Regions from separate parts of the Pseudomonas sp. 20P_3.2_Bac5 genome, predicted to be linked through region 1. Evidence: riboswitches for the same ligand, from Rfam matches in the RefSeq annotation. Region 1 holds a riboswitch; the other holds the start of a gene.
The links. A riboswitch is a leader RNA that binds a small molecule or an ion and turns the genes downstream of it on or off. The one in region 1 is predicted to bind cobalamin.
Positions count from the first base shown of each region.

Region 2: another riboswitch for cobalamin. It lies ahead of cobW (cobalamin biosynthesis protein CobW); the one in region 1 lies ahead of NTD88_RS27270 (TonB-dependent receptor).

Region 1 covers NZ_JANLOA010000135.1:28,494-35,796, forward strand. Annotated here, with positions in the region: gene NTD88_RS27260 (ABC transporter substrate-binding protein) at 1-525, opposite strand, end outside; gene NTD88_RS27265 (ABC transporter ATP-binding protein) at 522-1,307, opposite strand; gene NTD88_RS27270 (TonB-dependent receptor) at 1,343-3,481, opposite strand; cobalamin riboswitch at 3,589-3,795, opposite strand; gene NTD88_RS27275 (aldehyde dehydrogenase family protein) at 3,874-5,292, opposite strand; gene NTD88_RS27280 (homoserine dehydrogenase) at 5,305-6,345, opposite strand; gene NTD88_RS27285 (Lrp/AsnC family transcriptional regulator) at 6,583-7,020, opposite strand; gene thrC (threonine synthase) at 7,017-7,303, opposite strand, start outside.
Region 2 covers NZ_JANLOA010000009.1:109,553-116,855, reverse strand. Annotated here, with positions in the region: gene cobN (cobaltochelatase subunit CobN) at 1-2,006, opposite strand, end outside; gene cobW (cobalamin biosynthesis protein CobW) at 2,010-3,077, opposite strand; cobalamin riboswitch at 3,173-3,381, opposite strand; cobalamin riboswitch at 3,438-3,625, shown strand; gene NTD88_RS01515 (CbtB-domain containing protein) at 3,724-3,906, shown strand; gene NTD88_RS01510 (CbtA family protein) at 3,918-4,610, shown strand; gene NTD88_RS01505 (cobalamin biosynthesis protein) at 4,610-5,035, shown strand; gene cobM (precorrin-4 C(11)-methyltransferase) at 5,064-5,810, shown strand; gene NTD88_RS01495 (DUF1272 domain-containing protein) at 5,881-6,126, shown strand; gene NTD88_RS01490 (hypothetical protein) at 6,243-6,539, opposite strand; gene hpaR (homoprotocatechuate degradation operon regulator HpaR) at 6,708-7,130, opposite strand.

The DNA.
Region 1 (7,303 bases):
GACCAGCGCCTGGGCGCGGTCTTCGACGGAGAAGATCCGCCCCAGGTTCGTCAGGTCGCGGTACACGTCATCCAGGCTGGCGCGCGGCTGTTTCATGATCCATGAGCAGGATTCGCTGAGTTCATAGACCGGAATGCCGAACGCCGCGAGGGACGTCGGGGTCAGCGGGCCACCGACCCGCATGCCGTAGTTCCAGCCGGCGAAGAACAGGTCGGCATCCACCGCCAACAGCGTTTCGACGGACGGGTAGCGGCTGGCAAGCTGCGGCACACCCTGCAGCGCCTCGCTGATCCAGGGGTCGCGGTGCTTGGTGGCGGTAAAGCCGGTGTAGCCGGCCAGACGCTCGCGCAAACCCAGGTGCAGGAGCATGCCGGTCATATTCACATCGTGAACGACGACCCGTTGCGGCGCCTTGTTCAGGGTGACGTCGCGCTCGCAACTGCGCACGGTGAGTGGATAGTCGCTGGCCATCGACGGCGCCGCCAGCAGCGCCAGCATCAGGCCGGCAAGAAACCGATAGTTCATGGTTGAGTGATCCAGGTGATTCGTGGATAGGCGTGCAGCGGGTGGCTATCGACCAGCGCCCGCACGCCGAAAACGTGGTGCAGAAGCTCACTGGTCAGGACCTCGGCCGGTGTTCCGCTGGCGACGATGCGGCCCTCGGCGATGACGCAGAGCCGATCGCAAAACGCCGCCGCCAGGTTCAGGTCATGAAAGCTGGCGAGGACGCTCAGGTCGAGGCTGCGCAGATGGCCCAGGAGTTCGAGCTGATAACGCGGGTCGAGGTGGTTGGTCGGCTCGTCGAGAATCAACAGGCCAGGCTGTTGCACCAAGGCCCGGGCCAGCAGCACGCGCTGTTTTTCGCCACCGGACAGGCTGGCGAAACTGCGCAGCGCGCACGCCGTGAGCCCTACCCGCTTCAGCGCCTGCGCCACCTGCGCGGCATCGTCCGCGTTGTCGCCGCCGAACAGGCCCTGGTGCGGGGTACGCCCCATGGCCACGACGTCGGCAACGGTCAGGCCGAATTCCTGGGGAAACTCCTGCAGCACCACGGCAATGCGCTGTGCGCACCAGCGCGGGGTGCGCCGCCACAGGTTCTCGCCGTCCAGCATCACGCTGCCCATGGCCGGTTCATAGGCACGGTAGGCGCAGCGCAAAAGGCTGGTCTTGCCGCTGCCATTGGGGCCGATCAGGCCGACGAATTCGCCCTGGCCGACCCGCAGGTGGATATCCCGCAGCAGCCAGAGCGGATCGCGGTCACGGCCGGGGGCGGCCCAGGCCAGCCCCTCGATACTGAGTGAGGACATTCAGTCTCCGTGCGCCCCCGCCGGGGGCGCGGCAGTCAGAAGGTGTAGTCAGCCGTGACGAAGAACGAACGCGGCTCGCCCAGGTACCACTGCCGACCGTTGTTGCCGGTGGTGGTGGCGTACTGGCGGTCGAACAGGTTGTTCAGTTGCAAGCCGAGGGTCAGGTCCGGCTGCACGTGCCAGTCAACGTTGGCATCGACCACGGTGTAGCCCGGGACGTCGACCGTGTTGGCGTTGTCGCCGTAACGGCTGTCCACGTAGCGCGCGCCCGCGCCGGCGCTGAAGCGCTCGGCGAAGTCCTTGCTCAGCCACAGGTTGGCGGAACGGCGCGGCACGTTGACCGGCTGGTTGCCTTTGAAGTCATTGCTGCCGCTGGCGAACTCGTCGTACTCGGCGCGAACCCAGGCGGCGTTGGCCGAAAGCTGCACGTCGTATGGCAGACGCAGTTCCAGGGTGGCTTCGATGCCGTCGGAGGACTGCTGGCCGATCTGCTGCTGGATCGTCGGATTGACCGGATCGGTGCTCAGCAGCTTCTTCTTGACGATGTGGTACGCGGCCAGGGTCCATTCGCCACGGCCGTCGAGCAACTGCTGCTTGATGCCCACTTCGGTCTGTTTCGCGGTGCTGAGGTCCCATTGCTGCTGCGCGGTCGAGAGGGTCAGCAGGTTGCTGACGCCTTCGGTGCTGGTCGCGTACTGGCCGTACAGCGACAGGTCCTCGGTGACGGCGAACACCAGGCCGGCGCGCCAGTTGCCACCGGACAGGCTGCGATCACTGCGGGTGTCAGTCGGCACGTCGGTACGGTCGAGGTGGACCTGATCGCGGCGCACACCGGTGATCAGCGAAAGCTGCTCGGTGAGCTGGGTGCGGTTCTCGGCGAACAGCGAGAACTGCTTCGCCTGGTTGGCGTCACGGGAGCGATACGGGTCGGTGCTGACATAGCCGCCACCACCCGAGCCGGCCAGCGGCACGGTGTCGCTGTAGACGTTGCCGAAGTCATGCTTGCGCACGAAGCGGATCGAGTTGTAGTCCGCGCCGACCACGGTGCGGCTGTCCAGCCCGAACAGCGAATGCTGCAGGGTGAAGGTCTGACGGTCGCCCACCTGCTCCTGGGTCTGCTTGATGCTGATGAAGCTGTCGCGCCGCACGAGGTCGCCCGGCAGCCAGGTGTAAGTCTCGGCATTGCGCCAGCGGCGCTGGGCCTTGAGGAAGTACAACTGGTTGCTGGCGCTGAGGTTGTCGTTGATCGTCCAGTCCGTGACCAGCCGGGTGGACTGGTCGTTGTAGTGGTCGGTCGCATCCTCGACGTTGTAGTTGTGGTCACGCAGCGACTCGCGGAAATGCCCGTCCACCAACGGCGTACCGAAGTAGCGCTGCGGCTCCTGGTCGCTGTAGTCGTGGCTGAAGGTGAAGCTCAGGTCGTCGGTGGCCTGCCAGCGCAGCGAGCCGCTGAGGGCGATGCTTTCCGAGTTGCCGCGATCGACCCAGCCATTGCTCGCTTGCTGGTTCAGGTTGAAGCGGTAGCTGAGGGTGTCGGTCAGCGAGCCGCCGCTGTCCAGCGCGGCCTGGCGTTTGTCGTCCGAGCCATAGCCGAGGCGCAGGTGGTTGCGGATCTCGCCCTCGAACGGCTTCTTCGGCACCACGTTGATCACCGCGCCCGTGGCGCCTTCGCCGTAGAGCACCGAGGCCGGGCCGCGCAGCACATCGATGCGTTCCACGGCCCAGGTGTCCACCGGGAAGGTGACGGTGCCGGCGCCGACATACAGGCGGGTGCCGTCATACAACTGCATGGTCGAGCTGTGGCCGGTGAAGCCGCGGGCCGACAGCGCGGTGCCGCCGTTGCCGGGAGTGCCGATGAAGGTGACGCCCGGCGAGCGGGTCACGGCGTCCTGCACGGTGGCGTTATTGCGTTTGAGGATCTGCTCGGCGCTGATGCTGGTCACACTGGCCGGGGTCTCCAGCGGCGTCAGCCCCAGGCGCGAACCGCTGGTGCTCGGGGTGTGCAGGTCAGGCTGAGGGTTTTGCTCGGCGACCTCGTTGATGGCCGTGGCCGGCAGGGACAGGGCTTTTTCGTCTTCCGCGGCGTGCGCCGGCAGGGACAGTAATACGCAAGGTGCGAGGCTGGCACACAGCAGCGTGCCCGAGAAGGAATTGAACAGGGAATTACGGGACATGTCGTTCCACTTGAAGCAGGAATGAAAGAATCCCGGAGGGAACAACGCATAGGGAATCGCGGGCGCGACAGCCCACGGAAACCGGCCTGCGCCCGCCCACCGCGGGTTTGCCAAACGATGCTTCAGGCCGGTCTCCGGGCTCGCGAGGGTCATGAAACATTCGCCTTCCCATGCGCGGGGCACAGTGGCTTTTCGAATGTTTCGCTCGCATACCGTTGCGGGGGCAGCGCCGGACTGATCAGCAAAGTGACGAACCGGCTTCCCGTTTCACCCCATACACGGCGGTATGGGGCACCTGAAACAGGCGCGCAGTTGACCATCAAAGTGCCAGCCGGTCAACGACAGAGGTGTCGGTGGCCGGCATCAGGACCGGCAATCACCGACGCGACGACTCAGCCCATGTCGTTGATGCACACCACTTTCGGCTGCGTCATGTCTTCATAGGCGAAGCGCACCCCTTCCCGTCCGAGGCTGCCGTATTTGAAGCCACCGAATGGCATGGCGTCGAAGCGGTAGTCGGACGAGTCGTTGATCATCACGCCACCGGCCTCGATGCGCCGGGCCAGCTTCAGCGCGGTCGACAGGTCGCGGGTGAATACGCCGGCGTGCAGGCTGTATTCCGGCGCGTTGGCCAGGGCGACGGCGTCGTCGAGGTGGTCGAACGGTTCGAGGATCACCACCGGCGCGAACACTTCCTGCTGCCAGATCCGGCTGGCGTGGCTGACCTGTTCCAGCACGGTAGGTGCGTACAGCGCGCCCTCGCGGCGGTGGCCACAAAGCACCCTGGCACCGTCCGCCACGGCGTCCTCGACCAATTGTTCGGTGCGGCAGGCCGCCTGCTCGGTGACCATCGGCCCGACATCCGTTTCGCGAAGCGACGGGTCACCCAGGTTCAAGGCCCGCGACTGCGCCACGAACTGTTCGCGGAACGCCGGATAAATCGCGCGGTGCACCAGGATGCGCTGGGTGCCGATGCAGTTCTGCCCGGCGGCCCAGAAGGCACCCGAGACGCAGGACTCCACGGTCGGCCCGAGGTCGCAGTCTTCCAGCACCAATACCGGCGCGTTGCCGCCCAGGTCCATCGCCAGCTTTTTCAGCCCGGCGCTGCGGGCGATGGATTCGCCGGTGGCAAAGCCGCCGGTGAAGGAAATCATCCGCACCTCGTGCAGTTCGACCAGCGCCCGGCCCAGTTCCACACCGCCGGTGGCGGTGGTCACCACGTTGTCCGGGAGCCCGGCCTGCGACAGGCACTCCACCAGTTTCAACGCCGACAACGGCGCCAGCTCGGACGGTTTGAGGATCACCGCGTTACCGCCGGCAATCGCCGGGCCCAGTTTGTGCGCGACCAGATTCAGCGGGTCGTTGTAAGGCGTGATCGCGACGATCAGCCCCAGCGGTTCGCGAGTGAACCAGCCCTGGCGGGACTCCGAGCCCTCATAGGCTTCGAACGGCACCACTTCACCGGCATTGCGCCGCGCCTCTTCGGCGGACAGCTTCAGCGTGTTAACACAGCGCTTCACTTCCTTCTCGGCCTGGCGCAGGGTTTTCCCGGCCTCGGCCACGATCAGGCTGGCGAACGCCGCGGCGTCGGCTTCCACGAGTCGTGCGGCCTCCTCGAGAATCCGCGCACGGCGATGGCGTGGCAGCGCCGCGCTTTCGCTGACGCCCGCCCGCGCCCGGGCCAGCAGGCCCGGCACCGCCGCAGCGTCGAGGTTGGGCACGCGACCGACCACACCGCCATCGAACGGGCTGAACACGTCGATGTGGCTTGGGGCTACGGATTGAACACTGGTCATGCGAGATACGCTCATGAAAGGCTCCGGTTACTGGCGGTCGGTGGTGTGCAGGGCGATGATGTCGGAGAGCAAGGCAAACGCCGTCTCGATCCGGCCGGCGCCCGGCCCGGACACTGTGACGGCGCCGAGCAGTTCGGTGTTGAAGGAGATCGCGTTGACCGCGCCGGAGATGCCGGCCAGCGGGTGCTCAAGCGGCAACAAACGCGCTTCGACGCTGGCGGACACCGAACCGTCGGCCGCCTTGCTGGCGGCGCCGATCAGTTTCCAGCACTGCCCCGTGGCCTGCGCCTTGACGATGTCTGCGGCGCTGATGCCGCTGATGCCCGAGCAGGCGACGTCGCTGACGCTCAAGTGCGCGTCCAGCAGTTCGTTGGCGAGGATCACCACTTTCAGGCGCACGTCATGGCCTTCGACATCCGCGGTCGGGTCGGCTTCGGCGTAGCCCAGTTGTTGCGCCTGGGCCACCGCATCGCTGAACGCCAGGCCGTCCTTCATCCGCGTCAGCACATAGTTGGAAGTGCCGTTGAGGATGCCCTCGAAACCTTGGATTTCCGCACCGGCAAGGGCTTGTCGGGCCAGGCGGATCACCGGCGTGCCGCTCATCACCGAGCCTTCGTATTCGAACGCCAGGCCCTTGCGACGGGCCAGCGCCTTGAGCTCGGCGCCGTGCAAGGCAATCGGGCCCTTGTTGGTGGTGACCACATGAATGCCGCTTTCCAGCGCCCAGCGGCAGAAGGTGGCTGCCGGCTCGCCGTCGACCGGGTTGGTAAAGGTCGCCTCGGCAATGATGTCGGCGCCGGACTGCTTGATCACCGTTTCATTGAAGGCCTCGGCAGTACCGCCGGCGATGCGCGCCAGCGCGCCCTTCTCGGCGGGCAGCGCGACCAGTTCGGCGGCGTCCAGGCCGTTGCGGTTGACCACCGAGCCGAGAAACAGGTCGGTGACGCCGACGATCTTCAGGCTGAAACCGAGGGCCGCCTTCCAGGTGGCGTTACGCTCTGCGATCAACTGGGCCAGGCCACGGTTCACACCACCGAAGCCGACCAGGGCAATGTTGTATTCAGTCACGAAGGCATTCCTCTTTGCTGTTGTTTGATGGCATCAGCGTACGAGTCGGGCCAGGGCACTTGAATACGGCAAAACGCTGTATTTGTTGAGCGATTTGCGCAGTGCGCAAACGCCTGAAATCGAGGCGCGAAGGGACGCTTGCGCTGCGGTGAGCCAGCGCAAGCGTGGGGGGCATCGCGAGCAAGCTCGCTCCTACAGTGTGGGAGCGAACCGTTGCGAAATGGGCGGAAGGGTTAGTTAGAAGACAGCAGAAAGGACAAACGAGGTCACGGTGTTTTCCACGCCGGGCATGGCCGCGATTTCTTTCCAGACCGCGTGAACCCGCTCAGGGCTCGCCGCGTTGACCCGCAGCATCAGGTCGAACTCGCCACTGAGCACCTCACACTGGACCACCTCGGGAATGGTCCCCAGCTTGGCCAGCACATCGTCGCCGCGCATGCGGTCGTAGCGATAAACGAAAATCGCCGCGCTGATCAGCGACGAAGGCCGGCGAGCGTCGCCCAGCCGCACGGTATAGCCCTGAATCGCGCCATCGCGCTCAAGCCGTTCGACGCGCTGGCGCACCGCGTTGCGCGACAGGTTGACCTTGGCCCCCAGCTCCGCATGAGCGATCCGCGCATTGGCGGTCAGCTCGGCCAGGATGCGCTCGTCCAGGGGGTCCAGAATGCGCTTCATAGCGCCCTCGCCTGCGCAGCCCGCAACACATGACAGAGTCCGTCCAGATCGCCACGCTGAAGGGCCGGCGGCTCGTCTGCCAAGGCTGGCGGCAGCGCCACCTCGCCGTCCCACACACCCAATTGCGCCAGCAGCGCGGCGGATTTTTCCGGCGCGATCTGGCCCAGGGTGACCATCGGCGCGCCCAGGCTGCGCCGATGCAGGCGCCCGGCCAGCGCGCCCACCGCCGTATGCGGATCGACAATGGCGCCGGTGTCCTCGCGCAGGCGGATGACCTCGCGGC
Region 2 (7,303 bases), on a different contig from region 1:
TCATCCAGCGCGCCGTCCAGTTGCAGCTCGCGGTCGATATGGTTGTCGCGCACCAGTTGCAGGATCTCTTTCTGCAATTCGATGGCGCGGCGCGGGTCCAGCAATTGCGCTTCGTAGTACTCGTCGGCGAGCAGCTCAAGGTTGCGCAGCGGCCCGTAGGTTTCGGCGCGGGTCAGCGGTGGCATCAGGTGATCGATGATCACCGCCTGGGTCCGTCGCTTGGCCTGGGCGCCCTCGCCCGGGTCGTTGACGATAAACGGATAGATATTCGGCAGCGGGCCGAGCAACGCGTCCGGCCAGCATTGCGCGGACAGGCCGACGCCCTTGCCCGGCAGCCATTCCAGATTGCCGTGCTTGCCGACGTGGATCAGCGCATCGGCGGCGAAGGCGTGGCGCAGCCAGAAATAGAAAGCCAGGTAGCCGTGCGGTGGCACCAGGTCCGGGTCGTGGTAGACCGCGCTCGGGTCGAGTTGGTAACCCCGCGCTGGCTGAATGCCGACGAAGGTCAGGCCCAGGCGCAGGCCGGCGACCATCATCCGCCCGCCACGGAACATCGGGTCCTGCTGCGGTTCGCCCCAGCGCTCGCGCACCGCCTGCTGATTGGCTTCGGGCAGTTGCGCGAACGCCGCCAGATAGTCATCCAGCGCCATGCTTTGCGCGCAGGGGCGTTGGTCGAGGCTGTCGAGGTCGTTGCTGACACCGCCCAACAGGTCGTGGATCAGCGCGGTGCCGCTGTCCGGCAACTCGTCTACCGGATAATCCTGCTGCTTCAGCGCCCGCAGGATATTCAGCGCCGCCGCCGGCGTGTCGAGGCCGACGCCATTGCCGATGCGGCCATCGCGGGTCGGGTAGTTGGCGAGGATCAGCGCCACCCGCTTCTGCGGGTTGGGCAACCGCGCCAGCTCGCACCAGCGCCGCGCCAGTTCGGCGACGAAATCCATGCGCTCGGGGTGTGCGCGGTAGCAGACCACATCGGACTGGCTGCGCTCGCTGCGCCAGGCCAGGTCCTTGAAGCTTATTGGCCGGGTGATGATGCGCCCGTCCAGCTCCGGCAAGGCGATGTGCATCGCCAGGTCGCGCGCCCCGAGGCCCTGCTCGCTGGCTTGCCAGCCGGGTTCGTTGTCCTGGGCGCAGATCGCTTGCAGCACCGGAATGTCGCGGCGGAACGGGCGCAGGTGCGGCTGCTCCGGGCTGGACTGGGCAAAGCCGGTGGTATTGAGGATCAACGCCGCGTCGGTTTCGTCCAGCCAGGCCTCGACCTGGGCCAGGCAACCGGCCTCCTTGAGGCTGGCGACCGCTATCGGCAGCGGATTGAGCCCGGCGCCGATCAAGCGCTCGCAGAACACGTCGACGAAGCCGGTATTGGCCGCCTGCAGGTGCGAGCGATAGAACAGCAGCGGCACCACCGGTTGCCCGGCGCACCAGTCGGCCCGCCAATCGGCGAGGTCCGCCTCGGCGTGATCCGGGTGATAAAGGCTGGTACGCGGCAGTTGCCGGGGCTCGTCCCAGGGGTAATCACGGCCCAGCCAGAGACTGGCAAGGCAGTTGAACAAATTCAGGGCGTTGGCCTTGCCGCCCTGGCGCAGGAAGTGCCAGAGCCGCTCGGCCTGCTCGCCGGTGACCGTGCCCAGGCTGCTCAGCTCCGGGTCCGGGCGGTCGTCGCCCGGTACCAGAATCAGTTGCACGCCGCGCTCGGCCAGGGCCACCAGTTGCTCGACGCCGTAGCGCCAATAGCCGATGCCGCCATGCAGCGACACCAGGATGACCTTGGCGTGGCGCAGCACCTGATCGACATACAGGTCGACCGACGCATGGTTCTGCACCTGCATCGGATTGGCCAGGCGCAGGCTGGGGTAGTCGTCCGGCAGCTCGCGGGCGGTTTCCGCCAGCAGCGCCAGGTGCGAGTCACCGCTGCAAAGGATCACCAGCTCGGCGGGAGTCTGCCCGAGGTCGGCAATGCTGTCGTCCGGCACGAAGCCGCCGGGCTGGGTCCGCAGCAGGTGCATGGATCAGGCGCCCAGGGCCGCGCGCAGACGGGCTTGCAGCGCCTCGGCGTCGAGTTCCTGACCGATCAGCACCAGGCGCGTGACCCGCGCTTCGTCACTGCGCCAGGCGCGGTCGAAGTGTTTGTCGAAGCGCGTACCAACGCCCTGGATCAGCAGGCGCATCGGCTTGCCGGGAATCGCCGCGAAACCCTTGACCCGCAGAATGCCGCTGTCCACCACCAACTGGGTGAGGGCGTCGAGCAGCAGGGCTTCGTCGGCTTCGGGCAGTTCCAGGGAAATGGAATCGAAGGCGTCGTGGTCGTGGTCGTCGTGGTCATCATCGTCGTGATGGCTGTCGTGGTGGGTACGGCGGCCGTCGATATGGGCTTCCGACTCGGCGCCCAGGCCCAGCAGCACTTCCAGCGGCAGCACGCCTTTGCTGGCTTCGATCACCTTCACGGCAGGCGGCAGCTCTTCAGCCACTTCGGCGCGCACGGCGGCCAGGGCATCGGCAGCGATCAGGTCGGCCTTGTTGAGGACGACGAGGTCGGCGCTGGCCAGTTGGTCGGCGAACAATTCGTGCAGCGGGGATTCGTGATCCAGATTCGGGTCCAGCTTGCGCTGGGCATCGACCTGTTCCGGGAAGGCGGCGAAGGTGCCGGCGGCCACGGCCGGGCTGTCGACCACAGTGATCACCGCGTCAACGGTGCAGGCGTTGCGGATTTCCGGCCATTGGAAGGCTTGCACCAACGGCTTGGGCAGCGCCAGGCCGCTGGTTTCGATCAGGATGTGGTCGAGGTCGCCACGGCGGGCCACCAGTTCACGCATGACCGGGAAGAATTCTTCCTGAACGGTGCAGCACAGGCAGCCGTTGGCCAGTTCGTAAACCCGGCCGCAGGCTTCTTCTTCGGTACAGCCGATGCTGCACTGCTTGAGGATTTCGCCGTCGATGCCCAGCTCGCCGAATTCATTGACGATCACCGCGATACGGCGGCCCTGGGCGTTGTCCAGCATGTGCCGCAGCAAGGTGGTTTTGCCCGAGCCGAGAAAGCCGGTAACGATGGTGACGGGGAGTTTGGCCAGTGTTTTCATGTCGGATGCCCTTGGCAGGATGGCGGGCATGCGGGACGGGAGCCGCAGGCATGCAGCCTGGGCGCGTTCGCCACCGGATCACCCCGCCCGGTTGAAAGTCGGAAACTGAACGAGGCAGGTCTCCTGGCTCGCGCTGTGCCCTTCAGGGCGGCATCGACGCCTTCCCGCCGGTTCGGCAGTGGCTGTGTCGATGGGAGCAGCGCTTACAGTTGCGGGGGCAGCCGCGGCCTGGCCTGAAAAAGGCGCACCGCGTTCCCGTCTTAGCTCCGGCCCGTGCCAGAGAACCTCGAACCGGCAAGGCTACGCAGTGCCCCGAAGCCGGTCAACCGCTGTATTGACGGATGTCAACGCGCGTGATTTCCTAGCGCGATTCGTTTGGGTGCCTTTTTGTTACAAGGTGAAACGGGAAACCGGTAAATTCCGGTGCTGCCCCCGCAACGGTAAGCGAGGAAAGCGTCAAGACCACTGTGCCTGCGGGCATGGGAAGGTGACGCCACGGCGAAATGCCCTCGCAAGCCCGGAGACCGGCCTGAACAACAGCATTGACCAAACCCGCGGTGGGCGGGCGACGTTGCAGCCCCTGGGCGATTCCGGCCAGGGGTTCTTCGCGCTTGCCTGTTGCCGACAACACCAAGAGGAAAGCGCCATGCCGATCATCGCCAGTCACGCCATCGCCACCCCGACCACCCTCAGCCAGCGCATCGTCGCTGCCGTCAGCGCCTCGGTGCTGGGCCTGTGCCTGGTCTACTTCGCCGGCTTCTCGCACATCGAAGCGGTGCACAACGCCGCGCACGATACCCGTCACAGCGCCGCTTTCCCTTGCCACTGAGGCCTGCCCGAATGTTCATGCGCATCGCTCGCACCGCAGGCTTCGCCGGCCTGCTGGCCGCACTGCTGCTGACCCTGCTGCAAAGCTTCTGGGTCGCGCCGCTGATTCTCCAGGCGGAAACCTATGAAACCGCGGCCCCGGCCGTACAAGAACACGAGCACGCCGACGCCGCGGCGGGCGCGGAGCATCATCACGACGCCGAAGCCTGGTCGCCGGAAGATGGCTGGCAGCGCGTGCTGTCCACCACGGGCGGCAATCTGGTGGTCGCGGTCGGCTTTGCCCTGCTGCTCGCCGCCATGTACACGCTGCGTCGCCCAGGCCGCGTCACCACGGGTGCGCTGTGGGGGCTCGGCGGTTTCGCCGTGTTCTGCCTGGCGCCGAACCTGGGCCTGCCGCCGGAACTGCCGGGTACCGCCGCCGCCGACCTGGCCCTGCGTCAGTACTGGTGGATTGGCACCGCCGCGGCGACCGCCGTTGGCCTGGCGCTGATGGTGTTCGCCGGTAACTGGCTGCTCAAGGCCGTGGGCCTGGTGCTGCTGGTGCTGCCGCATGTGATCGGCGCGCCGCAACCGGAAGTGCACGAAAGCCTGGCACCAGAAGCGCTGGAGTCGCAGTTCATCGTCGCTTCGCTGCTGACCAATGCGGCGTTCTGGGTCGCCCTCGGCCTGATCAGCGCCTGGCTGTACCGCCGCCAGGCTGCGTGATGCCCTTCCCGCCCGGCGCAACCCCGCTGTTCGCCGGGCTGGGCTGCCGCCGCAGCAGTCCGGCCGATAATCTGGCCGGGCTGCTAAGGCGGACCTTGAAAGCCCATGACCTCCCTCTCGAAGCCCTCGCCGGCCTGGCCAGCATCGATCTCAAGCACGACGAACCCGGCCTGCTGCAACTGGCCGCGCAACTTGCCCTGCCGCTGAGTTTCTTCAGCGCCGCGCAACTGGCGCCCTTCGCCGCCCGCCTCAGCCACCGCTCGCCGGTCGCCTTTCGCCACAGCGGCTGCCATGGCGTGGCCGAGAGCTGTGCCCTGGCGCTGGCCGAACAGGTCAGCGGCCTTCCCGCACAACTGCGGGTCACCCGCATCGTCCAGGACGATATGACCCTGGCATTGGCCTGGGCGCCGTCGTTTGGCGGATAATCCGCCCCCTCTCGTTCAAGGATTTGCCATGACCGTCTATTTCATCGGCGCCGGCCCCGGCGACCCGGAGCTGATCACCGTCAAGGGCCAGCGCCTGATCCGCCAGTGCCCGGTCATCATCTACGCCGGTTCCCTGGTGCCCGCCGCAGTGCTCGAAGGGCACCAGGCCGAGACCGTCATCAACAGCGCCGAGTTGCACCTGGAGCAGATCATCGCGGCGATCAGCGCCGCCCATGCCAAGGGCCAGGACGTGGCCCGGGTGCACAGCGGCGACCCCGCCCTGTACGGCGCCATCGGCGAGCAAATTCGCCATCTGCGTGAACTGGGCATTCCTTACCAGATCATCCCCGGCGTGACCGCCACTGCGGCCAGCGCCGCCCTGCTCGGCTGCGAACTGACACTGCCGGACATCGCCCAGAGCGTGATCCTCACCCGCTTCGCCGACAGCTCCCCTATGCCCGAAGGTGAAGCGCTGGCCAGCCTGGCCAGCCACAAGACAACCATGGCGATTCACCTCGGGGTGCGGCATCTGCCAAAGATCGTCGAGCAACTGCGCCCGCATTACGGCGGCGACTGCCCGATCGCCGTGGTCCATCGCGCCACCTGGCCGGACCAGGACTGGGTGCTGGGCACGCTGGACGACATCGTCGAGCAGACGGAACGCAAAGGATTCCGCCGCACGGCGCTGATCCTGGTGGGCCGGGTGCTTGCCAGCGACAATTTCAGTGAGTCCGCGCTTTACCGGGCGGGCCACGCGCATCTGTACCGTCCCTGACCGCGCTATTGCATTGCCATCAGCGTTGCTTCAATTTAACGCTTCGGCATACCTCAAAGGACTACCTTCAATGCTTGAACTGCGCCCCTGCTGTGAATGCTGCGCCACCGACCTGCCAGGCGACAGCCGCGATGCACTGATCTGCTCGTTCGAATGCACCTACTGCCGCAGCTGTGCGGAAGGTCAGTTGAAGGGCAAGTGCCCGAACTGCGGTGGCGAGTTGCAGCCAAGGCCTGCCAGGGTGGGCGAGAAGCTGGCGCGCAATCCGGCAACGACGGTGCGCACGGTGAAGGCCGAGGGTTGCCCGACTCATTGAAGAAAGGGCCTACGATGCAGTAATGCCCTTCGCGAGCAAGCTCGCTCCTACAGTGTAGGAGCGAGCTTGCTCGCGAAGGGTCTCGACGGGCTTAACTGACTGGCCCTATTTTGTGGCTAATGCGGCTGCAGCTTGTTCTTGATCAGCCCGACGATAAACGTCAGCACCGCCCCGCCAGCCCCGCCGCCCACCACGCTGCTGATGATCGCGGGCAAATCCAGGGTGCCTGCCGCGCCAGCCTGGGCCAGGCTCTGATCGCCGGTGAATGACGCCAGGATCTGCCCCAGCACCACGCCACCCACCCCGCCAAGAATCGAATTGAGCAGCGGCCCCATGCCTTGTTTGCTCATGCCCGCCGCGTTGCCGCCTACCACACCGCTGATGATCTGAATGATCAGACTGATGATATCCATCGCCATAGCCTCTCTTAAGCGCCTGAAATGACGACTCGCGAGCGGGTTACTTCAGATACGGCCACTACCACCGGCGTTGAGACGTCGTGGTCCGACCAACGACGGCAAGCTGTTGCGGATAACCGACAGTATATGTAGGACTTTTCAGTTGCGCGAACAGCCGCCCCCTCAGGGCTTGACGCCCTTCAACTCGTTGAGCAGCCCCAGCAGCGTTTGCAGCTTGGCGTCGCCGAACTGTTCGAGGATGCGCTGGTAGTTGCGCTCCATGTCTTCGCTCATGTCCACGAAGCACTGCTGGCCCTGCTCGGTGAGGCTGACAAAGACCCGGCGCTGGTCCTGCACGGATTTCTTGCGCCGCACCAGGCCGTCGCGCTCAAGGCGACTCAGCACGCCGGTCATGCTCGGTTTGAGAATGCAGGCCTGTTCGGCCAGTTGATGGCTTTCCAGCTCGCCTTGCTGGCGCAGGATGCGGATCACCCGCCACTGCTGCTCGGTGAGGCCGTGCGCGTTGAGCGACGGGCGGAAGAAGGCCATGGTGGCTTCGCGGGCTTGCAACAGCGTGAGGGTCAGGGACGGTCTTGGACTGGGCATGGGCAGGCTGATATCAACGGAGGTTCTGAAGCTTAAGAGCGGGGCTTTCGGGCCGCAAGGCCCGTAATGGCCACGGTGCGGACAGCGGTGAAAGGCTCGTCAAATATAATGAACTGCCGTGTCCGCTAAAAATCACATTTACCTGAGGCCAATCAGAGAGTTAAACGATAAAT